One region of the Limnospira indica PCC 8005 genome, then DNA from elsewhere that is predicted to be linked to it. Evidence: riboswitches for the same ligand, from Rfam matches in the RefSeq annotation. Region 1 holds a riboswitch; each other region holds the start of a gene.
What was found. Region 1 has a riboswitch for cobalamin ahead of cobG (precorrin-3B synthase). Riboswitches for the same ligand answer to the same signal wherever they lie in the genome.
Positions count from the first base shown of each region.

Region 1 (7,979 bases):
TTCTGGGGGTTTCCCGGCTGCCATAACTCCACTAAATTTCATAAAAAACACCACTACTGTTTAGAATATCATTTTGTGTCTCACCGTTAGCAAATTTGGCACCACAGCATCCAAACATATTCAGCATAAGGAGATTAAAGTGGTAAGCACCCCATTAAAAACAACAAAATCTGAGGAAATCTTTAGCGCCGCCCAAAAAATCATGCCAGGGGGGGTTAGCTCCCCAGTGCGTGCATTCAAATCCGTTGGCGGTCAACCCATAGTTTTCGATCGCGTCAAAGGAGCATACGTTTGGGACGTTGACGGGAACCAATATATTGACTATGTTGGCACTTGGGGGCCAGCTATTTGCGGTCATGCTCACCCAGAAGTAATCGCCGCTCTCCACGAAGCGCTAGAAAAAGGGACCAGTTTCGGCGCACCCTGCGCCCTAGAAAACGTTTTAGCGGAAATGGTGATCGACGCTGTTCCCAGCATCGAAATGGTAAGGTTTGTCAACTCTGGTACGGAAGCCTGTATGTCCGTACTGCGACTAATGCGAGCCTTTACGGGTCGCGAAAAAATCATCAAATTTGAGGGCTGCTACCACGGCCACGCGGATATGTTCCTAGTCAAAGCCGGATCGGGTGTGGCGACTCTCGGCTTACCCGATTCTCCCGGCGTACCTAAAAACGTGACTGTAAACACTCTCAACGCCCCCTACAATGACCTAGAAGCGGTCAAAAAACTATTTTCGGAAAATCCAGGTCAAATCGCAGGTATCATCCTAGAAGCCGTTGTAGGCAACTCTGGCTTTATTCCTCCTGATGCGGGTTTCCTGGAAGGTTTGCGGATGCTGACCGAGGAAAATGGCGCTTTACTGGTATTTGATGAGGTGATGACTGGCTTCCGCATTGCTTACGGTGGCGCTCAAGAAAAATTTGGTGTTACCCCAGATTTAACTACTTTGGGTAAAATTATCGGTGGTGGCTTACCTGTGGGAGCCTATGGCGGTCGTCAGGATATTATGGCTATGGTCGCGCCAGCAGGTCCCATGTACCAAGCGGGAACCCTATCAGGAAATCCCCTAGCCATGACGGCGGGAATTAAGACTTTGGAACTATTGCAAAAGCCGGGGACTTATGAATATCTCGACCAAATTACCAAAAAGCTGAGTAATGGCTTATTGGAAATTGCTAAAGAAACAGGTCATGCAGCCTGTGGTGGCCAAATTAGCGCGATGTTTGGGTTCTTTTTTACGGAGGGACCTGTTCATAATTATGATCATGCTAAAAAGTCGGATTTGGCGAAGTTTGGTCGCTTCCATCGAGGTATGTTAGAACGGGGTATTTATTTGGCTCCTTCACAATTTGAGGCTGGTTTTACTTCTTTTGTGCATACTGAGGAAGATATTGATCAAACTCTGGCGGCGGCGCGGGAAGTTTTATCTGGTCTGTAGATAATTCTGACAGTCAAGAACTGGGTTTTTTATGGAATTGATGGTTAAGTCTGTCTGGAATTCCCATAGAAAACCTGGTTTTTGCTGGGGTTTATCGGGCTAATCTTAACCTATTAATTTGGATGAGTAATTACTGTAAAAAAATCTTGATTTTGGGAGGAACGGCGGAAGCGACAGCCCTATATGATAGGGTTCAAACTATGGCGAATATAGAGGCGATCGCTTCTTTTGCGGGTCGCACTCAACAGCCAGTTACCCCGAAAGACCCGGCGGCTTTTCGGATTGGCGGTTTTGGCGGTGTTCAGGGTTTAATCGACTATTTAAAACAACAAAAAATTGATATTTTAATTGATGTTACCCACCCCTTTGCTGCCCAAATTTCTGACCATGCGGCTATAGCAGCTAATGAATGTGGAATTAAACGGTTAATGGTTGTCCGTCCGGCTTGGGAAAAAGTCCCCGGCGATAACTGGGTTGAGGTGGATAGTCACTCACAGGCTACTATGGTTTTATCAGGGTTAGCTGAACGGGTATTTTTAACTATTGGTCGTCAGGAACTTTCCGCCTATGCTGAACTAAAAGATATCTGGTTTTTAATGCGGATGATTGACCCACCTCAGCCGAATTTACCTATACCTAGGGGGGAATTATTGTTACAAAGGGGGCCTTTTTCGGTGATAGATGAACTGTCAATTTTACGGGAATATCAACTGGGTGCAATTGTTAGTAAAAATAGCGGCGGTGATGCTACCTACGCCAAAATTGTGGCGGCGCGAGAGTTGAAATTACCTGTGGTTATGGTGCAACGTCCTCCCATTCCTATGGGGGAAACAGTGGCTGATATTGAGTCGGCGATCGCTTGGTTACACCAACAATAAACCGCCTTTTTAGTTATGGTTTCAGCACTGACCATTGAGTGACAGTAGCTAAGGGTTTCCAGCCTAAAAAATTGCCAATGGCTGCAGTTCTTTCAATGCCAATTCGGGTAAGTTCCCCCCCTAATTGATTATGCCATTGTAACAGAATTAACTCACTCTCAACTGTGACTGTATTAGCCACTAGACGACCTCCCGATCGCAATTTTTTCCAACAGGTTTCTAATAGACCTGGGGTGGTAATACCACCACCAATAAAAATGGCATCAGGGGAAGGTAAATTAATTAATGATTCGGGTGCTTTTCCGGCTATTATTTGCAGGTCTGGAGTCCCTAAAGCTGTGGCATTATCAGCAATATATTCTAAGCGTCTGGGATGCTGTTCTATGGCGATACTTTGACAACGGCGATCACTTCTCATCCACTCAATACCAATGGACCCACAACCTGCACCGACATCCCATAAAAGTTGTCCCGGTAGGGGAGATAATCGACTGAGAGTAATCGCTCGGACCTCCTGTTTAGTTAACTGTCCGTCGTGGTGGTAGGCGCTGTCAGGAAGTCCCGGGAAACTAGGGGAAAAGTTAACGGGATTAGAACTAATACACTCTACGGCGATCGCATTTAAATCAGCCACTTCGTCAACATCCCAAGAGGAAGCGATACCCGAAATTTGTCTCTCTTTTTTGCCTCCCAAATGTTCCAACACCACGATTAAACTATCACCAAATCCTTGATGTGTTAGGAGTTCAGCCACGGCGGCGGGAGTGCGACGATTAGCACTTAAAATTAACAGATGCGCACCCCCATAAATTACCCGATTTAATAAAGCCAGGGGACGACCACATAAACTCAGGGTTTCTACATCGGTTACAGACCAACCCAAACGACTACAAATTAGGCTAAATGTAGAGGGAGAAGGAATTATAGTAATTTCCTCAAGGGGTAGGCGACGGGTAAGGGTAACGCCAATACCATACCACATCGGATCGCCACTAGCTAAAACACAGACGGGTTGACCACGGCGGCGGATAATTTCTGCGATCGACTCATCCAGAGGAGAAGTCCAGAGGAGTTTTTCTCGTTTATCCTCCGGGGGTAACATTGCTAAATGACGTTGACCACCGACAACTACTGAAGCCATAGATAAAAGCGATCGCGCCGTGGCGCTTAACCCTTCTAACCCATCTTCCCCAATTCCTACAATTGATAACCATTTGTGGGAAAAATCCCTGCTGACCATGATTTATAGTTAAAATACCAGTATTCATGATATAGTATTTGGGCTTGTAGTTGGGAAAGTTCGGTGAGATTCCGACACTGTGCCGCAACTGTAATACAATTTTCTGAGTCAGAATGCCAACTACAAGTTATTGATGAGTTGTCAAAATCAGCTAATTTTGCGGCTCATTCTCTGCGTCGCATGGAGAAACAAATCACCATGAATTGGTTAGTTAAAGCAAATGTTTGTCCGGGTCTATTTTATGGAACCCACGCCCAGGATGGTTTTTTAATCCGCATTCGGACTCCGGGCGGATTAATTAATAGTAAACAGGGTAAATTATTGGGTTATTTATTAACGGAGTGGGGAGGGACGCTACAAGTAACTAATCGCGCTAATTTACAAATTCGGGGAGTGCAAAAACCACCAACTAGCGCCGTTTTTGAGATGCTGCAAAAATTAAATTTAGCTGCTCAAAATCCCCACATAGACCACCTACGCAATATTATGGGTAGTCCGACGGCGGGAATTGATAGCCAGGAGTTAATTGATACTAGTCCCCTGATTAAAGCCCTGGATAATCTGATTCAAAATCACCCGTTAATTGGCGAACTTAGTCCTAAGTTTAGCATCGGAGTTGATGGGGGGGGGACTGTGGGAATTGGTATCCGTTCTCCGGTGGCTTGGGAACATCGATATAATGAGATTCAGCTTAATGCGATCTCGGTAGATGATGGGAATAATAGCATTAATTTTCAGTTGGCGATCGCCGGAGATAAAAAGCTATATAATACCCAACTTGTCATCACGCCAGAACAATGTTTATCTGTAGTCGCTACCCTTATTAATGTCTATGGGGAGTATGTCCGAAACAACCCCTTAGATACCGGGAAAAAGCCTCGGATGAAACAGCTAATTGACCATCTAGGATTAGATACATATATCCAGCAAGTCAACAGCCAACTAACCCAGCCCTTGCCGATATTGTCCGCTGAACCTACCCCCAGCCAACCCTATCATCATTTAGGAATTTATCCCCAAAAAAACGCCGAATTGTGTTATATTGGGATATCATTACACCTAGGACAAATTAATGCACAACAATGGTTAGGATTAGTCGAACTTTCAGAAACCTTTGGTAATGCCGAGTTAAGATTAACCCCTTGGCAAACAATTATAATGCCAGATATTCCCCATCAACAAATCAGCCAATTATTGCCGAAACTATCTTTATTAGGCTTCGCGGAAATTGAGTCAAATCAAGTGGCGATCGCTGCTTGTGGTGGTAAGCCTGGCTGTGCCGCATCACTTACCCACACTCAAACTCACGCTTCCCAATTAGCAGAATATCTCCACCAGCGATTAAATTTAGATACTCCTATTAATATTCATGTAACTGGTTGCCCTAAATTTTGCGCTCAACCCAGTCCCGCAGAAATCACCCTTTTAGGGCATACAATTAATCAAAATGGGAAAACTATCGAAGGCTACCAAGTGTATCTTGGGGATGGTGAACAATCCTTAAAACAAAAAATTTTTGAGGGAGTATTTACCGAAATACCCGAATTTTTAGCCAATTTTTTGACCCAAAATCGCCCACTTAATTAATCACTAATTACCTGCAAATTTGCTGATGATAGACTACCTGCGTGACGGCAACCAAATATATCAGAAATCCTTTGGAATAATTCGGGATGAAACCAACTTTCAAGGTTTATCAGATGATTTATCTCATGTAGCAGTTAGGTTAATTCATGCCTGCGGAATGACGGATATTGTCGGAGATTTACAAGCCTCAGAAAATGCCGTTAAAGTCGGACGGGAGGCACTACAACAGGGAAAAGCCATCTTTTGTGATGCCATGATGGTGGCTAGGGGAATTACTAAAAAACGCTTACCTAAAAATAACCCGATTATTTGTACCCTAAATCATCCAGATGTCCCTAATATCGCTCGCCAGATTAATAATACTCGGTCGGCGGCAGCATTGGAGTTATGGGGGGATAATTTACAAGGCGCAGTGGTAGCCATTGGTAATGCACCGACTGCCCTCTTTCACCTGCTGGAAATGTTGGATGATGGTTTAGTGAAACCTGCACTGATTTTAGGGTTTCCGGTCGGCTTTGTCGGCGCGGCAGAGTCGAAACTTGAATTGGCATCTAATAGCCGTGGTATTCCATTTATGACACTCCATGGGCGGCGCGGTGGGAGTGCGATCGCAGCGGCGGCAGTAAATGCGTTAGCAAAGGAAAATGAATTATGACTAAATTAGGGCGACTTTATGGGTTGGGAATTGGTCCGGGAGATCCGGAATTACTAACTTTAAAAGCACATCGTATTTTAACAACTGTTCCCGTCATTGCCTATCCCAGTTTGGAAAATGGCAAGGTTTTAGCTAGGGCGATCGTCGCCGATTTTATCTCCCCTGATCAGATCGAAATTCCTATCCCCCTACCCTTTAGTGTGCAGCGATCGTCACAGCCTTATTATGATATCGGGGCGGAAAAAATTGCCGAACATCTCAGCCAGGGGAAAGATGTGGCGGTTTTGTGTCTGGGAGATCCGATGCTTTATGGTACGTTTATGTACATTTTTAATCGCTTATCAGGGCGGTTTTCAATTGAGGTCATACCTGGGATTTCTTCAGTGATGGCTAGTGCGGCTATGTTGGGAGTACCGATAACTTATCGCAATGATGTCTTTACCATTCTTCCGGCTACATTAGAGGCGGATATATTACGCGATCGCCTCTCGGTAGCTGATGCAGCCGCCATTATGAAATTAGGTCGGCATTTTGCTAAAGTTTATCAAATTTTGGCAGATTTAGGACTACTACAAAGGGCTTTATATATCGAACGCGCTACTTGGAAAAATCAGGCAATTATCCCCATTACAGAAGTTGACCATAACTCAGTTACCTACTGGTCATTAATTTTAGTACCTAGTCAGAACCTGCCCAAATAACCCCGAATTAACCCTTAATTCCCCCTAAGTTATGAACCAACCAGCCATTATTGTTTTAACCGAAAATAGTCTTGATGTGGCTAAGAACATCCAAAAAGCGCTAGGTAATGGGATTATCTATGGTTCCCCAAAACGCACCCAGTCGGCTGATTTAACCTATGATAATTTTGGGGATACCCTGCGGGAACTCTTCCAAACAGGAACCCCCATTATTGGCATTTGTGCGGCGGGGATTTTAATTCGCACTTTAGCACCATTATTAATCAATAAATGGCAGGAACCTCCGGTTTTAGCTGTGGCTGAAGATGGTAGCGCCGTCGTGCCACTTTTAGGGGGTTTACAAGGGGTTAATGATTTGGCGCGTAAAATTGCCCAATTCTTGCAGGTTTCTCCAGCTATTACCACCACAGGAGAAATTAGATTTAAAACTGCTTTATTATCTCCCCCCAAGGGTTATCAATTGATTAATCCTGATGATGCCAAAACCTTTATTTCCGATTTGTTGGCGGGAGAACAAGTTAAATTGATAGGAGATGCACCCTGGTTACAAAATAGTAAATTGCCCTTTGATGAACAGGGAAAATTGACTATTCAAATCGTAGATAAAGCAGATATAGACACTCTTCAACCTAGGGGCGATCGCTTAATTTATCAGTTAGAGAGTTCACCAGAAATCACCGGTAAATTAGCCATAATTGGCACCGGACCCGGAAGCCATGATTGGCTATCTCCCCAAGTTCGCGAGGTCTTAGAAAATGCTAGTGATTGGGTAGGTTATAAAACCTATTTAGACCTAGTTGAATTTTTAAGAAAACCCGAAATTATCCGCCATGAATCTGATAATAGGGTAGAATTAAATAGGGCGGAGACTGCCTTAAATTTAGCCGCTAAAGGGCGTTCAGTGGTGCTAATTTCTTCCGGCGATCCAGGCATTTACGCCATGGCTTCAGCGGTATTTGAAGTATTAGAAACCAAAGCCAAACCAGAATGGGAGGCGATCGCTATCCAGGTCTGTCCAGGTATTTCCGCCATGCAAGCCGCCGCCGCCAGAGTTGGCGCACCATTAGGACACGATTTCTGCGTCATTTCCCTATCAGATATTCTCAAACCCTGGGATGTCATTATCAACCGCATTGAATTAGCCGCCAAAGCCGATTTAGCCATGGCATTTTATAACCCTGTTTCTCAACAAAGAACCTGGCAACTTGACCAAGCAAAACAGATATTATTAAAGTGGAGGTCTCCCCAAACTCCCATTATCTTAGCCCGAAATTTAGGCAGAAAAGGAGAAACCGTCACCGTCAAAATACTCGAACAATTAACCGCTCAAGATGCCGATATGCGAACCATAATTTTAATTGGAAACAGCCAAACTCGCATCATTAACCAAAACCAAAACCAGCAGTGGATTTACACCCCACGCCATTATCCCTCTCTCCCCAAAGGACGGGTTTATTAATCCTCCGGTTGGGAAACGAGA
Region 1 is NZ_FO818640.1:2,419,590-2,427,568, forward strand. It holds gene hisE (phosphoribosyl-ATP diphosphatase) at 1-42, opposite strand, end outside; gene hemL (glutamate-1-semialdehyde 2,1-aminomutase) at 140-1,438, shown strand; gene XZ46_RS10640 (cobalt-precorrin-6A reductase) at 1,561-2,316, shown strand; gene XZ46_RS10645 (bifunctional cobalt-precorrin-7 (C(5))-methyltransferase/cobalt-precorrin-6B (C(15))-methyltransferase) at 2,330-3,556, opposite strand; adenosylcobalamin-variant (AdoCbl-variant) riboswitch at 3,600-3,683, shown strand; gene cobG (precorrin-3B synthase) at 3,695-5,143, shown strand; gene XZ46_RS10655 (precorrin-8X methylmutase) at 5,169-5,798, shown strand; gene cobI (precorrin-2 C(20)-methyltransferase) at 5,795-6,499, shown strand; gene cobJ (precorrin-3B C(17)-methyltransferase) at 6,531-7,958, shown strand.

Region 2 (7,979 bases), 3.1 Mb from region 1:
GGGAGATTTCTTCAACAGGGAATTGGCGATGACAACCAAATTCTCTGTTGAGGTCAAAAACTGACTAGAAACCAATAATTTTATCGGCTGCTAAAATCAAACTAGGGATATCCTCGTTCTCCTTTGCTAATTGAGCGCCAGTCCGTAAATTAGCAGCGGTGATTCCGGCGGCTTCGGCACAAGCAGGACAAACCATTACCTTGCCTCCGGCGGCGACAAAATCATCATACATTTGGGCTAAAGTCATCGGACTACTACCCCAGCGCAAGTCTAAGGGTTGATTTCTAGAGGCAATTCTCACCCCCTCCAAAGTCAAAACCAGCGTCACCTGAGCGCCCCGTTTTTGGAGGTTTGTGCCTAATTTCAAAGCCATGAAAGCCGCATGAAGGTCATCAGTGCCATGAGTCAGGTGCATAATAATATTTTGCCCATCACCCCTGGTTTGGGATTGTCCGACTTGGGTCTGATGTTGAGCGGCGGCGGTGCGGGAAAGGTTGACCGACGGCTCTGCCAACACTCCTAAAAGGCTAAGTGCGGCGATCGCTAAACCCAGATGCGTTTTTCTCATAAAACCTTCCTAACAATGCCATGGGAGCAGTCCTAGAAGCCAGCCAGATGCTGGCACTAGGGGTTGATCAGGATTTTAGCAGAATTGGCGGCGGCTCCAATCAAGAGAACGGTGTTGACTTTTCCCCTTAATTAACATTTTGAAGATAGAGACTTCAAATCTTGATTATTTTGGTAACGCTTCACTGGTTTGAGTCGATACAGCCATCTCCTCAACCGGTGCAGCAGCGCGAACAGCCCGAAACATCCCAAATCGGCACAAACCCGCCCCAAAGGCTAACCGCATTAACAGGAATGTGGGGACTTCTCGCAAGGATTTAATCAATCCCGTCACCCCAAAGCGGATAATCCCCTCTGGACGGATTATCCCCTGCCAAATGGAATCTAGCCAAGAGGGTAGAGTTTCGGCGGTCCAGTCTGCGGTGGTGACTTCACCAGATACCAACCCGGTCGCCGCGAGTTCTTCCGCAAAGCCTTCAATACTAGAGAAAGCCGGATGAGCCCATTGATCCAACAGTTGCCGCATGACTACCTTTTCCCAGGCGTTCAAGGGTTTTTGGCGCGAGTCTCGTTGATTCCAGTCCGCCACCACCAGCACCCCACCGGGTTTTAACACCCGCATCATCTCCCGCGCATATTGGGCTTTATCCGGCATATGGGGTCCGGCTTCAATAGACCAAACCACGTCAAAACTGGCATCGGGGAAAGATAATGCCAAGGCATCATCTACCTGAAACCGCGCATTGAGGTCGGTTGGGGTGAGTTCCTGGGCGCGTTTGACTTGCCCTGGAGAGATAGTAATACCTGTGACGGCAAAGCCATAATCTCGCGCTAGAATGCGACTACTGCCACCGATACCACAACCGACATCCAAAACTGTTGTGCCGGTCTGAAGGCGGTCTAATCCCCCCCAACGGACCATTTCATGCACAAAGTCTTCTTTAGCTTTCAGGAAGTCTTTGGGTTGTGGCGGTGAACCATAGTGACCGAGGTGGATATGTTCCCCCCAGTAAAATTCCAGGATGCCGTCATTAGTCCAATCATCATAGGAGTTGGCAACAGAATCGGCGGATTGATATTTGCGAGGGGAAAGCAGGTAAAGTGTTAATCCTACCACAATTGCTAATAACAGCAGACTAATGGTGATTAAAAAAAGGTTGAACATGGTATAATTGTGTTATAATCTAGGATGGCGTGAACTAAAGCCACTAGGTTTCTGGGTTAAGGTTGGCGCACTCGATAAATGCTATGACAATCTAAGCACGTTTGCCTCACTTTTGTAAATGACTCGATCGCATTAATTGGATTTGGTGAATTATTAACCATAGTTTTCAGGGTTTCAAGATTAGCTTGAAAGTTGGCAATCAGTCGAGAAAAGTCATCGGGTTCTGACCAAATTAATGGCTTGGCTCCCCAGCCCTCTGCGTCAGTCATAGCGGTTCCATGTGGGAAAACTTCGGGCATATATTCAGCTAGGGATAATAAGCTATTAATGTGGGTTAGAGTTTGATTAGCAAAAGGAGCCTCTTTTTCTAAAATCGCTTCCAGAGAACGATAATGGGCTGACAATGCTTTCATGTATTGGCGACGATAGGCGATCGCTAAATCCCTGTCTACGGCTGACAAAGAAGTATTTGGGCTGACATTGAGGGCATTATTGTTGGTTGTATCCGTCAAATAATGGGGATAAACTTTCATCAAAAACCCTCCGCCAATAACCAGTAATACAGCAATTACCAGAGTACAAATAAAGCGGATAAATTTAGTCATTAAGCTAGTCTGGAATGAGAAACTTATGGAGTTTTGTGGGCGGGGTAATAAATTATGGTTTTTCATGTCTTTGGGAGAGCGATCGCCAAATTACCAACCAACCATTTCGGAGTCGATTTATAACTTGAATTTTCCCCTTTTTAGGCGCTTTTTCAGCTTTACCCAGCGCCTCCTGTTTGACAAAAGGATGGACAGAAGCGGGAATTTTTCCAGAGCGATCCAGATAATATTTTAGCATCGTATTTATGCCATCATAAGTTGTTAATAATTGAAGGGGCGATGATATTTTCGCCCCCAAATTAGCGAGCAAGAGAATTTTCAGAAGCCATATAAATTATGGTTTCCGAGGGAATATGATTGGCGACTTGAATCCGAGCAGCCATCATCCGCAGGCTGGAATTCTTCCCAGTGTTTGCAGATTTGCTCGTAGCACTTATGCGGAGTAATTGGCAAATTTTTTAGGTAGAAGAATGTCACCTGATTCAATGACTCCAACAGAAACACTAATTCTGTGGTGGGGTTGTAGGTATCGACAGCTTCCAAAATGTGAGCATTCATAAAATGATGACGCAGAATCACTGTGTCAGGCGCAGCCAGCCACGCATTCAGAAAAGCGGCGAGACGCGATCTAGGTACATAGTGAACCTTAAAAACCTCCCCCGCCATTCCTACTGTTGGCGTATTGGTGCTACAAATCACTGCACCCCGTTCACCATTGAGATACCCCACCCAGGCGTTATAGCCTAGAGACAATAGATTTGTAGCAATAAAATCTTGCTGCCAATTCATCGGCGGATTGGGCGGTTCCTTGGTCGGGCTATCTGTTCCATTCATAAGAAATCCCAGGTGGTTTGCACAGACTCCCCCGTTAGGAAACGGGGGATTTAGACATCAGTTATTTTTCAGTCAAATTAGCTTCCTGGCGCAGAATTTTCGCCGCCTCCACCATATTTTTTAGGGAAGGAATCACCTCTTCCCAACCCCTTGTTTTCAAGCCACAATCGGGATTAACCCAAATCTGTTGTACAGGTAAATTGGCGACCCCGGTTTTTAACTGTTGCACCATCTGTTCTGTGCTGGGAACTGCTGGGCTGTGAACATCGTAAACGCCGTTCCCCACTTGATGTTTGTAGCCCGCATCAGTAATTTCAAACAGGGTTTCGTTATTGCTGCGGCTATTTTCAATGGACAACACATCCGCATCCAACCGCTCAATATGCCCAATAATATCCCCAAATTCCGAGTAACACATATGGGTATGGATTTGGGTTTCCGGTTTGGCTATAGCCGCAGACAGACGGAAAGCATCCACCGCCCAGGATAGATACTCATCCCAACGTTCTGGCTTCAGAGGCAGCCCTTCCCGCAAGGCAGGTTCATCAATTTGTACCATCTTCGCCCCCGCGGCTTCTAAGTCGGCTACTTCATCCCGCAAGGCTAAGGCAATCTGCATGGCTTGTTTACTGCGCGGAATATCGGTGCGGGTAAATGACCAGTTAATCATGGTGACCGGACCGGTTAGCATCCCTTTGACAATTTTATCGGTCAGGGATTGGGCTACCTTGAACTCTCGAACTGTCATGGGTCCGGTGCGGGCGACATCTCCATAAATAATCGGGGGACGCACGCAACGGCTGCCGTAACTTTGCACCCAACCATGTTCAGTAAAGGCAAAGCCTGATAACTGTTGCCCGAAAAATTCCACCATGTCGGTGCGCTCAAATTCCCCATGCACTAATACATCGAGTCCGGCTTCTTCTTGGAATTGGATGCACTTGGCAATTTCGGCATCGATCGCCGCTTCATATTCGGCTTGGGTAATGTCACCCCGTTTCAGTTTCACCCGCAGTTGCCGCACTTCGGAGGTTTGGGGGAAAGACCCGATGGTGGTGGTGGGGAATGGGGGCAAAACGGGCTGGCGTTCTTGACGTTGTTCATAAGGCAAAGTCCGCTCTAAATCCTGGGAGGTCAGATTTTGCAGGCGTTCTTTTACCCCCTGATTAACTGGGCTAAATTCCTGGAAGGTTTGCCATTGCCGGAGGATGACTTCCAGATACTTGTCAGGTTCTTGGGTTCCATAGGAGCGATCGGCCCAATCAGCCAGCAGTGTGATTTCTACTAACTTCTGTTCAGCAAAGCTCAAAACGGACCGCAAGGGTTCGGGGAGTTTGGTTTCTCGCTGGGCATCGTATGGCACAAATTGCAGGGAAGCAGACGGCTGAATCCGCAGGTTAGGGGTGACACGGGAAATGGCTTCCAGGGTTGACAAAACGGAGTCCGGGCGAATTTTCCATACATTGCGGGCATCGACAATTCCCGCCCCCAACTCTTTATCGTCGGGGAAACCATACTGTTGCAGTAACTCTAGGTTACGCCCACGGGTGAAGTCTAAACTAATGCCAGCGACGGGTAATTCCATCACCCAGGGGTAATTGTCTCCCAAGTCATCAAAGTAGGTGACCAGGTGAATGGGTAAGCCGACTTGGCTGAGAGATTGATAAGTTGATTGATAGAGTTGTTTAAAGTTGGCAGCATCTCCGAAGACTAAAGCAGGTTCATGGATTTGGACTTCAGCGACACCCATTTTTTGGAGTTCCTGGAGAAGCAGGAGATAGCGATCGCCTAGTTGTTTTCCCGCTTGGTCTTGATTCATCTCCAAACGACTCAGCCGCAGCAAAGTCACCGGACCCAAAACAATGGGAACAGCGCGATCGCCTAATAAGGTTTGAGCGCGATGCACGGTTTGCAGGAAATCGCTAAAGTCGGCTGGCTGTAATGTTTCGGGAATTTCTGGGACGAGGTAGTGATAGTTGGTGTCGAACCATTTGGTCATTTCCAGGGCGGCAATGCCATCCTTACCCCGCGCCATGGCAAAATAACGGTCGAGTCCGCTAAAGGATGCAAACCGTTCGGGAATGATGCCTAAGCGGATGCTCCAGTCTAAAACGTGATCGTAGAGGCTCATGTCGCCAATACCAATGCGATCGATGCCTGCTTGTCGTTGAGTTTCCCAGTTTTTGAACTCAACTTCATTCCGAGTCTGGATGAGGGTTTCTGCGTCCGATTTACCCCGCCAAAAGGCTTCTAATGCCTTTTTTAACTCGCGACTTTTACCAATACGAGGATAGCCGATAGTCGCGGTTTCCAGACGGGTTTGAGTGTATGTTTCCAAGGTCATAAATTGTCGCGTCCTAACGCTGAAAATAGTCATAGAAATCTAGTCCATCCCCGCGACAAACCAGCGGAGTGAACAATTCAAAGCAGCAGAATATCTGCCCAATTGAGTTAAGCAATACTCAGACCAGACTGATTCAAATCACCGTTAGCATGAGTGACCATCTGCCAGTCAATGTCTACATAAGGCTAGTTTTCTCAAAATGGCAATTTCAAATCAGGGCGCTACCCATGCAACGCCAGGGGAGTCGTCCTAAAAAATGAAGGCAATATTAATTGTGAAAAAGCTAAACGAACCATCATCCGTACCTCGCAGACGAAAAATAACAGTTTGGTGCATCTCCAGAGGAGACAGTTCGGCGGGCATTCTGACTTAGAGAGTTGTGTCTCTCCTCACAGCTGCGGGACAGCGCCGGATTTACGCCGGACTTTCCCCCTTACGTCTGATGGCTGCTCCCCATCAGAACCGACAATATTTAAGCATGATAACACACAAAGCGGAGATTTGACGAAATCATGGCAAAGTTACTGTAAACTGGGGGAACAACGATAGATGTCAGCAACCCGGTTTCTAGGGCTTAGGGTTTCACCAAGCGGCCAAGCCGCCCAAAGTCCATGGGAGAGCCACGGCACGAGAGCATGATTTAATCACAAATTCGGTTAATATTTTAGGGCAATACGGTATAATAAGCGAGAAGGGTTGAGGATAAACCTATTGCCAGATATGTCAAACCCAAGGAAGCGGCCCAAATCCTTCGAGTCCATGAAAGAACACTCCGCAGATGGGACTCCAATGGCTCAATCGAGACCATCAGAACCCCCGCTGGGCAACGACGATACAACGTTGAGTGATATACTGCCAAATCAGGCAGTGACAAACGCAAAGTCGTTATCTATGCCAGAGTTAGTAGCCGCGCCCAGCAGTCCGACCTCAACCGACAGGTGGCCGCACTGTCCAACCTCTACCCCGAAGCAGAAGTCGTCTCAGAAATCCGAGGCGGGCTCAACTTCAAGGGAAAGAAAATGCTGGCCTTACTGGGACATCATTTGTCAGGAGATGTCGGCATGGTTGTCGTTGCCCACCAAGACCGATTGGCAATATGGGGATTTGACTTGTTTCGATGGCTCTATGAGCAAAACAGGTGCTCACTCATGGTTCTCAACCAGACAAGTCTCAGTCCAGAACCAGAAATGGTTGAGGACATCCTCGCCATCCTCCACTGCTTCAGTTCCCGATTATACGGACGGAGTAAATACAAAACTCAGGTCAAAGAAGATCCGGATTTACCCCAGCCCGGAGCTAAATCAAGTCTGGCGCAAATGGTTAGCCGCTTGTCGGTATTGCTACAACCAAGCAATTGCATTATCTAGGAGTGGTAAACGACTAAGCAAGTTAAAGTTACGCAATAAAGTGATGCAGAGTGACTTACCCGAATGGGTCAAAGAAACACCCTGCCACATTCGGCAAAATGCCATCTTTGATGCCTATCAGGCTTTGAGCGCCAGTCCTGATGCCAGGTTTAGAAGTTGTCGTGACAGCTCTCAAGGGATTAAGTTCAATAATACTAATTTCTCTTCAGGGAGTTGGTATCCAAGACTAACGAAAGGATTAACTTTCATGGTTTCCGAACCCATCCCTAAAACTTGCGGGTAAGGGACTCAGTTGGTGTTTACCAAAGGTCGATGGTTTGCGATTTTCCCTGAACCAGTTGCCGTTACCCCAACTGAAGCGAATGGCGTAATTGCATTAGACCCGGGTGTGCGAACTTTCATAACTGGGTTTGATGGTTCACGATTTCTGGAATTGGGCTCCGGGGATATTGGAGGCATTACTAGGCTATGTCAACATTTGGATGATTTGATGAGCCGAATCGCCAAGGAACCCTGTCGTTCAAGAAGGCGACGGATGAGGCAAGCGGCTCAACGAATGAGAACCAAAATCCGCAATCTAGTTGATGAAGCCCACAAACAAATTGCTCATTACTTGACTAATGACTACAGCATAATTTTTCTGCCCACCTTCGAGACTTCCAACATGGTTGCCAAGGTGAAGCGGAAAATCAAATCCAAGACTGCCCGCGCCATGCTGACATGGGCGCATTATCGATTCAAACTAACCCTGAGACATCAAGCCGAGATAACTGGAACCACAGTTGTAGATGTGACGGAAGAATACACCAGCAAAACCTGTACTCACTGTGGTCATGTGCATTCCCAGCTAGGTGGCTCAAAAGTGTTCCGATGTCCGGAGTGTGGGTTCACTCTACCCAGGGACTGGAACGGTGCTTTTGGAATCTTTCTAAAAGCTTTGCGGGATACCGCCTCTGTTACCTTAACGGGTAATAGTGCTATCGTCGCATTGTCCGGGAACAACCGGATAAATGTCGCGTAAATGTATCAGTAATGTTATACCGTTTCGGATCAGGAGCAAGAATTTAATCCAATATTTGCTTTACATCTTAGGACAA
Region 2 is NZ_FO818640.1:5,562,594-5,570,572, reverse strand. It holds gene XZ46_RS24635 (DsrE family protein) at 65-568, opposite strand; gene XZ46_RS24630 (methyltransferase domain-containing protein) at 734-1,732, opposite strand; gene XZ46_RS24625 (c-type cytochrome) at 1,789-2,337, opposite strand; gene XZ46_RS24620 (hypothetical protein) at 2,390-2,575, opposite strand; gene XZ46_RS24615 (hypothetical protein) at 2,656-3,171, opposite strand; gene metE (5-methyltetrahydropteroyltriglutamate--homocysteine S-methyltransferase) at 3,233-5,515, opposite strand; cobalamin riboswitch at 5,853-5,997, opposite strand; partial or broken gene XZ46_RS33445 (IS607 family transposase) at 6,226-6,798, shown strand; gene XZ46_RS38490 (hypothetical protein) at 6,926-7,165, shown strand; gene XZ46_RS33440 (RNA-guided endonuclease InsQ/TnpB family protein) at 7,175-7,903, shown strand.
Region 2: linked by a shared signal. The riboswitch ahead of metE (5-methyltetrahydropteroyltriglutamate--homocysteine S-methyltransferase) and the one ahead of cobG (precorrin-3B synthase) in region 1 are both predicted to bind cobalamin.

Region 3 (7,979 bases), 400 kb from region 1:
GAGTTGTTGACTTTGACTAAAAACGGCTTCTGGTGTACCTTGAAAAGCCAGTTTTCCCCTATCAAGTACCAAAACCCAATCCGCCCAGGCTTCGACAAAATCCAAATTATGAGTAGCGATAACCACAGTAGTTCCTCGCTGTTGAATCTGATTTAATAAGCAGTGAAAATTAGTAACTTGATAGGAGTCAAGATAAGCCGTAGGTTCATCCAAAAACAAGAGTTGTGGCTGCAACACCATTATATCAGCAATTGACACCCTTTTTTTCTGCCCCAAACTCAGATAATTAATCGGGAAATCCGCCAAACCCACTAAATCAAATTCAGCCAAAATTTGGCGCACCCGTTGAGCAATTTCTGAGGTAGATAAACCCAAATTACACAAGCCATAGGAAATATCTTCTGACACGGTAGTTGCTACTAACTGCTGTTCAGGATTTGGGAACACTAAACCCACCTTTTGGCGCAATTGATTCAACCATCGCCGTTTATATTGTAGCGGTTGACCTCGCCAACTAATCACCCCGGACTGAGGACGATATAACCCATTAGCTAATCGAAATAAGGTAGTTTTTCCGCAGCCATTACGTCCAATGACAGCATAACGCTGATATCTACCAAATTGACAAGTGATATTTTCCAGAGTTGGCTGCTGACTACCGGGGTAAGTATACTGAACATTATCAAATTCTAGTAACTCAAATTCCGATGACATACAACCATCCAATAATCACCAATAATAGTAGACAACCACAACATCCTTCCCAGGTATATCGAGGGTTGGATTGATGGCGAGAAACCGACCAAACCCGCAACTCTCCGTTAAACCCCCGCGCGGTTAATCCTAAACAAATTTGTCGATAATTTTCTAGGGTTTGTTGGAGTAGTTGACTGGTGACAATTCCTAAACTGCGGATTGTAGTTTTCCAGTCACCATAACCGATACGAACCTGTTGAGCGATTAATAATTGACTAGCGGTTTCAGTTAACATAAAAATAAACCGATACATTAACATTAATAGTTCTGTGATTAAACTGGGACAGCCAATCTTACGGAAAATTCTAATGATTTCGACGAAGGGGGTAGTGAGTAAAAGAAAATACATACAGGAGCTTAAAACTAGGGAGCGAGTTAGTAGAAAACCAGCTTGTTGCATTCCTTGATTACTGAAATATATCAAGATATTACCTAGGTTAAATTCCCAGATAATATCAGTTTTAATTAATTCAATATTAGCTGAATTAACCACCCCCAATAGTAAGGCGGGAATGCTAGTTAACCAAAAACTGAAGGGGATGGCTTGCAATTTCAGATAAATTCCTAGGGGAATTTTAGCGTAAATCACGACCCAAATTGTCACCCAAATGGTGATCAATATTTGCAGGAGGGGGGGAGCCGCCAAACTGAGACAAAACAGGATGGCGGCAAAGGCTAACTTATGTTCTGAGGGTAAATACCTTAACCGATTGGTATAGGCGATCGCATCAATTTGATGGTACATTTAGGATGAGCGATTTTTGCCTTGTTTACGGCCTTTATATAAGCCAATCACATAGCCGACGATACCCGCACCAATAGCAGCTTGAGAAACAAATAACAGGCTCTCAATTTCGCCACTGGGAACTTCTAAGATAGGTTCAAACCAGGGTTGATAATTCGGTTGAATTTCGCCGATGAGATTTTCGGCTTGTTCATCGGCTCCCTCATAGTCTCCTCGGATAAAAATTAGCGGCGTTACCGATAAAATAACGACGGCTAAAATCATCCACAAATTGCCATTTTTTACAGCTTTATCAGAAGTTGGTGTCATGATTTTACTTAGCTATTAGCTTTCCCAATTTTCAAGGTTTGCAGTTCTTCTGAGGCGTAGGACTCTAACCAATTCCAAACTACCATAGTTAATAGTCCCTCACTAATTGATAGGGGAATTTGAGTGACTGCAAAAATCCCCGCAAATTTGATAAAGGAAGCCATAACCCCCCCAGAAGCAGCCGGAAAAGCTACGGCTAACTGTATGGAGGTAATTAAATAAGTGGCTAAACTTCCCAAGGCTGCTGCGAAGAAAATACCTAACTTTTGTTGGTTAAATTGGCAGAATAGTTGATAAATGCCATAGGCAACCCAAGGGCCGACAATCGCCATAGAAAATACATTAGCTCCCAAGGTAGTTAAACCGCCGTGAGCGAGTAATACGGCTTGGAAAAGTAGGACTAAACTGCCTAAAACTGTCATCACTGACGGTCCGAATAAAACCACTCCTAATCCGGTTCCGGTGGGGTGAGAACAACTCCCTGTAACTGAGGGGATTTTTAGAGCTGACAGGACAAAAGTAAAGGCTCCTGCTAGGGCAATTAATAGCTTTAGTTCGGGGTTGTTTCGGGTAATTTTGGTGAGTTTTTGAAAACCAATAACCCAGAAAGGGATGATTAACACCCACCAAAAAATTGACCAGGTAATAGGTAAAAAACCTTCCATAATGTGCATTGCTTGAGCTGGAGTGGCTGCACCTATTACCAAATAAAATGTTAACCCAATCATGGCGATTAGGTGTATCATTCGATGATTTTTGCTCATCTGTACCTCGCAGATTTGTGAGTGAGAAATAACTATAGGCGGGCATCCTGACTCACAGATGGGGTGGACAAATTAGCCGGAAATCTGATTACAGTTGCGGGACAGCGCCGGATTTACACCGAACTTTCCCCATTACTCCTAGTGGCTGTTCCCCACTAGAACCTATAGTTGGCGCTATTGTATCATGTGTAGGTCAACAGTGAACCAAGCTGGCAAATATTTAATTAAGTTTGCTCTCGCCTGGCCCAATATTGTTGGACGGCTTGGACGTTATACCAATTTAAAAAAATCCGAGAAATTTCTAAGGCTAATTGAGGCTGACCACGATTAATTAACCACTGTAAAAAATGCGCCATGGTCCTTTCATTGAGTTGACCTCTTAGGGATAAAATGCCCCAGAGTATCCGATGCAAAATGGTCATTTGAATCATCATTTTGACTGACCAGGTAGGATGTTTTTGATAGAAAACTACCCCCATTCTGCCTCTTTGTTTTTCTTTTTCAATTAGGGCGGGTATTTGGTCTAAGTTAAAGGGGGGATGCCAATGATATCCGACGGCGGCGGGGCATTTGATTAATTTTAAGCCTAATTTTTTTAGCCTAACTCCTAGTTCCAGGTCTTCCCAACCATAAAGCTGAAATTTAGGGTCAAATAATCCGGCTTCGATTAGCCAATGGCGGGCGATCGCCACATTTCCGGTGGCAAAATAAGCGGCAGAAAAATCGGTGATTTTATAGGGTTCTGTGGTGGGATTTTCAAAATTGCAGGTATTCACAACTCGACCATAGGTAAAGATGCGATCGCTTTTTTGAGAGTTGGCAATTAAGGCGGTAGCGTGAGCGGCAAGAAAGCTATCAGTTACCACCAAATCACTATCGATAAAAACAATCAGATCTCCCCTCGCCTGTTCAACTCCCAAATTTCGCGCCGCCGCTGGTCCCTGGTGGTCTTGCTGGTAGATGCGAAGATGGGGAAATTCGAGGGTGTTAGTTCCCAACCATTCCACAGTCCCATCAGTGGAACCATCATCGACTAACACCACCTCATAGCCAGTCACGGCGGCGCTATAGGTTTGATTTTCCAATGCTCTCAGACACTTCTGTAAAATCGGCAAACGGTTATAGGTAGGGATAACAACGCTAAAAAACATATATTTTCTGGGACAGTTGGCGATGCTCTGCAACTATAACCTAATTGTTACAGCCTTACTTTTCAATGGTGGCGATTGGGGTGATAATGAAATGTTTGTTGATCTAGGAGCTTTGGTAGATTATGGGTCGCGCTGAAAAAGCTGTACTTGCCTACTCTGGTGGTGTAGATACCTCTGTCTGTATTCCTTATCTCAAAAATGAGTTTGGGGTAGCTGAAGTAATTACTGTGGCGGTTGACTTGGGACAAGGTGATGAACTAGGACCAGTGAAACAAAAGGCCCTCGACTCTGGCGCGAGTGAGTCTTTAGTGATTGATGTACAACAGCGATTTGTACAGGAGTTTGCTTTTCCGGCTATTCAAGCTAATGCTTTGTATGAGAACCGCTACCCCCTGGCTACGGCTTTAGCACGTCCTTTGATTGCTCAGGTTTTGGTGGAAGTTGCCGAAAAATACGGAGCAGATGCGATCGCTCACGGTTGCACGGGAAAAGGCAATGATCAGGTCCGCTTTGATGTCTCTATCGGCGCTCTCAACCCTAATATTAAGATTTTAGCTCCGGCTAGGGAATGGGGTATGAGTCGGGAAGAGACGATCGCTTATGGGGAAAAATTTGGCATTTCCTTCCCCGTTAAAAAGTCTTCCCCCTACAGTCTCGATCGCAACTTGCTTGGTATGGCGATCGAAGCTGGACCTCTGGAAGACCCCTGGGTTGAACCCCCAGAGGATGTCTATGGGATGACTAAAGCGATCGCTGATACTCCTGACCAGCCAGAATATTTAGAAATTGGCTTTCAATCTGGCATTCCTGTTAGCCTCAATGGGGAAGCACTCAACGGCGTTGACCTCATCTCTCGCTTAAATGCGATCGCCGGAAACCACGGTATCGGACGCATTGATATGATCGAGAATCGTTTGGTAGGCATTAAATCTCGGGAAGTTTACGAATCCCCTGCCATGGTTGTACTCATTCAGGCTCACCGAGATCTTGAAAGTCTGGTTCTCACTTCCGATGTCACCCGCTATAAACGCGGCATTGAGGAAACCTATAGCCAAATTGTCTACAATGGCCTCTGGTTTAGTCCCCTCAAAGGTGCGATCGATGCCTTTATCAAACAAACTCAAGAACGGGTCAGCGGCACTGTACGGGTCAAACTGTTTAAAGGCAATTGCAACATTGTCGGTCGCCAGTCTGACAAATCCCTCTACAGCCTTGACCTGGCTACTTACGGTTCTGAAGATGTATTTGACCACAAAGCCGCCGAAGGATTTATCTATGTTTGGGGTCTTCCCACTCGCGTTTGGTCCGAAAAAATCAGAGAGTAAGATTTAATTGTCAATTATTGGGGCGGGTTCTACAGTTAAGTCAGCACCCCCGGCTGAAGCACGGGGGCTTCGTGCCCCCCGCTTTCAGGTAGCTGACCAGCTTAAGCCTTAACTGGCTACGTGAGCGAGCAAGAGTTAAAGTTCCTACCCTGGAATGCGTGCTAGTTCCAGGCACTAGAACCAAATCGTTAAACAGTTCTAAGGGGTTAAGACAGTGCGATTTGGAAAGTACCGACTCTGAACATTAGCGTTCGCGCAGCGTGCGCGTTAGCGCAAGCGCAAACGTTACGAGCAATCAGAACAGACGCAACAATGTCTAACCATATTTTCGTTTTAGATACCAACCGCAAGCCCCTGACACCGTGCAAGCCAGGGATGGCACGATCACTGCTCAAAGCCGGGAAAGCATCGGTATTTCGACGCTACCCATTCACCATTATTCTAAACAAGGAGGTTGACGCTAATCCTGAACCGCTCGAACTCAAATTAGACCCAGGCTCTAAAGTCACTGGAATTGCCTTAAAGCAAGGGAATCATATTATCTTTGCTGCCGAGTTGCAGCACCGAGGACAGCAGATTAAAGAAGCATTGCTCTCTCGTCGTCAACTCCGACGTTCTCGACGAAACCGCAAGACCCGATATCGACCAGCTCGGTTCTTGAATCGGACTCGTCCCGAAGGTTGGTTAGCTCCCAGCTTGCAGCATCGAGTAGATACTCTAATGACCTGGGTTCACCGATTTCGTAGACTTGCCCCAGTTGGCCGCATTACCCAAGAGCTAGTACGGTTCGACCTGCAATTGATGGAAAACCCTGAGATTTCAGGTGTTGAGTATCAGCAGGGAGAATTACAAGGCTATGAAATCAGGGAATACCTGTTGGAAAAGTGGGGCAGAACCTGTGCTTACTGTGGGGCTCAAAATGTACTACTTGAAGTTGAGCATATCCAGCCTCGCTCTAAGGGTGGCTCTGACCGGGTTTCTAACCTGACCCTGGCTTGCCACTCATGCAATCAAGCCAAAGGCAATGGGGACATTCGGGATTTTTTATCGGGCCAGCCTGATGTCCTGAGTCGTCTTCTCAGGCAGGCCAAATCACCCCTTAAAGATGCGGCTGCCGTTAACTCGACCCGATGGGCCTTGTTCAAGGCTCTGAAAGCAACAGGACTCCCAGTTACCACAGGAACGGGCGGACAAACGAAGTTCAATCGACTGAGGCTCAACCTACCTAAAGCTCACTGGCTTGATGCTGCCTGTGTTGGACCAGTCGAATCACTCGAAGTTCTGACTTCAAAACCGTTGCTGATTTTAGCAAAGGGGCATGGAACCCGTCAGATGTGCGGGACGAATAAGTACGGATTCCCGAATCGTCACCGCTCCAGGAGGCAAATTCATAAAGGCTTTCAGACTGGCGACATGGTGACGGCACTGGTCACAGCGGGGAAGAAAATTGGCTCATATCTAGGACGGGTTCTCTGCCGTGCGTCTGGTAGTTTTGATATTACCACCGCTTCGGTACGGGTGGCAGGCATCAGCCACAAATACTGCCAACCCATTCACAGGAAGGATGGTTACGCCTATGCTTGAAAGATTGACGGGGACTAAAGTCCCCCTGTCGCGTTTCCTCCCCGGTCTAAAGACACGGGGCTTCCACGCTCCCAAGAGGTTTACGTGAAACTCGCCCACCCCCTACTTATGGGATTTTACATAAGTTTTGCTAATTCATACAACCAAATAGATTGTTTTTGGCAAAGATTGTTAAGAATTAATACAATTTTAGGGAAAATTGCTCGCCAAAAGTTGACGAGATTATGGGGGTTGTGGTTTGCTTACAGAAATTGCTACCAAGGGCTTTCTGTGTCTATTGGATAAAATAAAGCCCGAAACCCTGATTGTATCGCGGTTAAAATTATTCTCCCGGCAAAAATTTAAATTCACGATTCACGAGTTTTTCGGGAAAATACCTAGGCTATTTTTACCGACCTTGACAAAAACGACATTTTGTGCATACCCCCCAAAGCCATAAATAATAATGAGATCCTCACCCGAAATTGGGAGTTTAACCGAGTTGGAGGGTAGCGGGTGAGGAGGGGGAAAAGTTATAGCATCAGTGGTTTAAAACCATGTTTAATAGACATCCGACCAATCATATCCATTTTATCCAAAGTGATTTGATTTCGGCCCCAAGAAAAATTGGTATATATAGACTCAAATTCTAATAACATAGATTCGGCAAAACAGGCGAATAGCTGGCGACCGGGAACATTCATATTGACAATTTTCATAATTTTCCAGTCAATATCTAAAGCGTGTTCCACAATGCCCCCAGACAGGACATGAACACCGGGACTTTGAAACTTAGTTGCCATATTTTTAGGGTAGCCCCCATCAATCAACAAACAAGGTTTTTTCAAAACTTCCGGGTCAATTTCCACCCCCTGTGGCATACTAGCGACCCAAACCACGATATCAGCCTGGGGTAATGCTTCATCTAAAGCCATAATTTTACCCCGTCCCAATTCAGCTTGTAGGTTTTGGAGTCTTTGGCGATCGCGAGCAATCAATAGTATTTCAGCCACATCAAGTCTGCCATTTAGCCACCGACAGACCGCACTGCCAATATCTCCGGTAGCGCCACAAACAGCCACAGTAGCCTTAGACAAATCTATTCCCAATTTCGGCGCTGCTTGTTCCACTTGACGGCAAATAATATAAGCCGTGTGGGTGTTTCCGGTAGTGAAGCGCTCAAACTCCAACTTAATGTTGCGAATTCTACCCAGTTGATCCAAATTAAATCTCTCCAAAATAATCGAAGAAAACCCCCCCAAAGCCGTAATATTAATGCCATTTTTTTGAGCATGAGCCATAGCATTAATAATTTTGCGAGTAGCAGCTTTCATGCGGTTAGTAGCCAACATTTCGGGTAAGAAGC
Region 3 is NZ_FO818640.1:2,820,927-2,828,905, reverse strand. It holds gene XZ46_RS12280 (energy-coupling factor ABC transporter ATP-binding protein) at 1-714, opposite strand, end outside; gene cbiQ (cobalt ECF transporter T component CbiQ) at 698-1,501, opposite strand; gene XZ46_RS12270 (energy-coupling factor ABC transporter substrate-binding protein) at 1,502-1,810, opposite strand; gene XZ46_RS12265 (energy-coupling factor ABC transporter permease) at 1,819-2,574, opposite strand; cobalamin riboswitch at 2,595-2,755, opposite strand; gene XZ46_RS12260 (glycosyltransferase family 2 protein) at 2,799-3,725, opposite strand; gene XZ46_RS12255 (argininosuccinate synthase) at 3,848-5,050, shown strand; gene iscB (RNA-guided endonuclease IscB) at 5,363-6,634, shown strand; gene XZ46_RS12245 (long-chain acyl-[acyl-carrier-protein] reductase) at 7,147-7,979, opposite strand, start outside.
Region 3: linked by a shared signal. The riboswitch ahead of XZ46_RS12265 (energy-coupling factor ABC transporter permease) and the one ahead of cobG (precorrin-3B synthase) in region 1 are both predicted to bind cobalamin.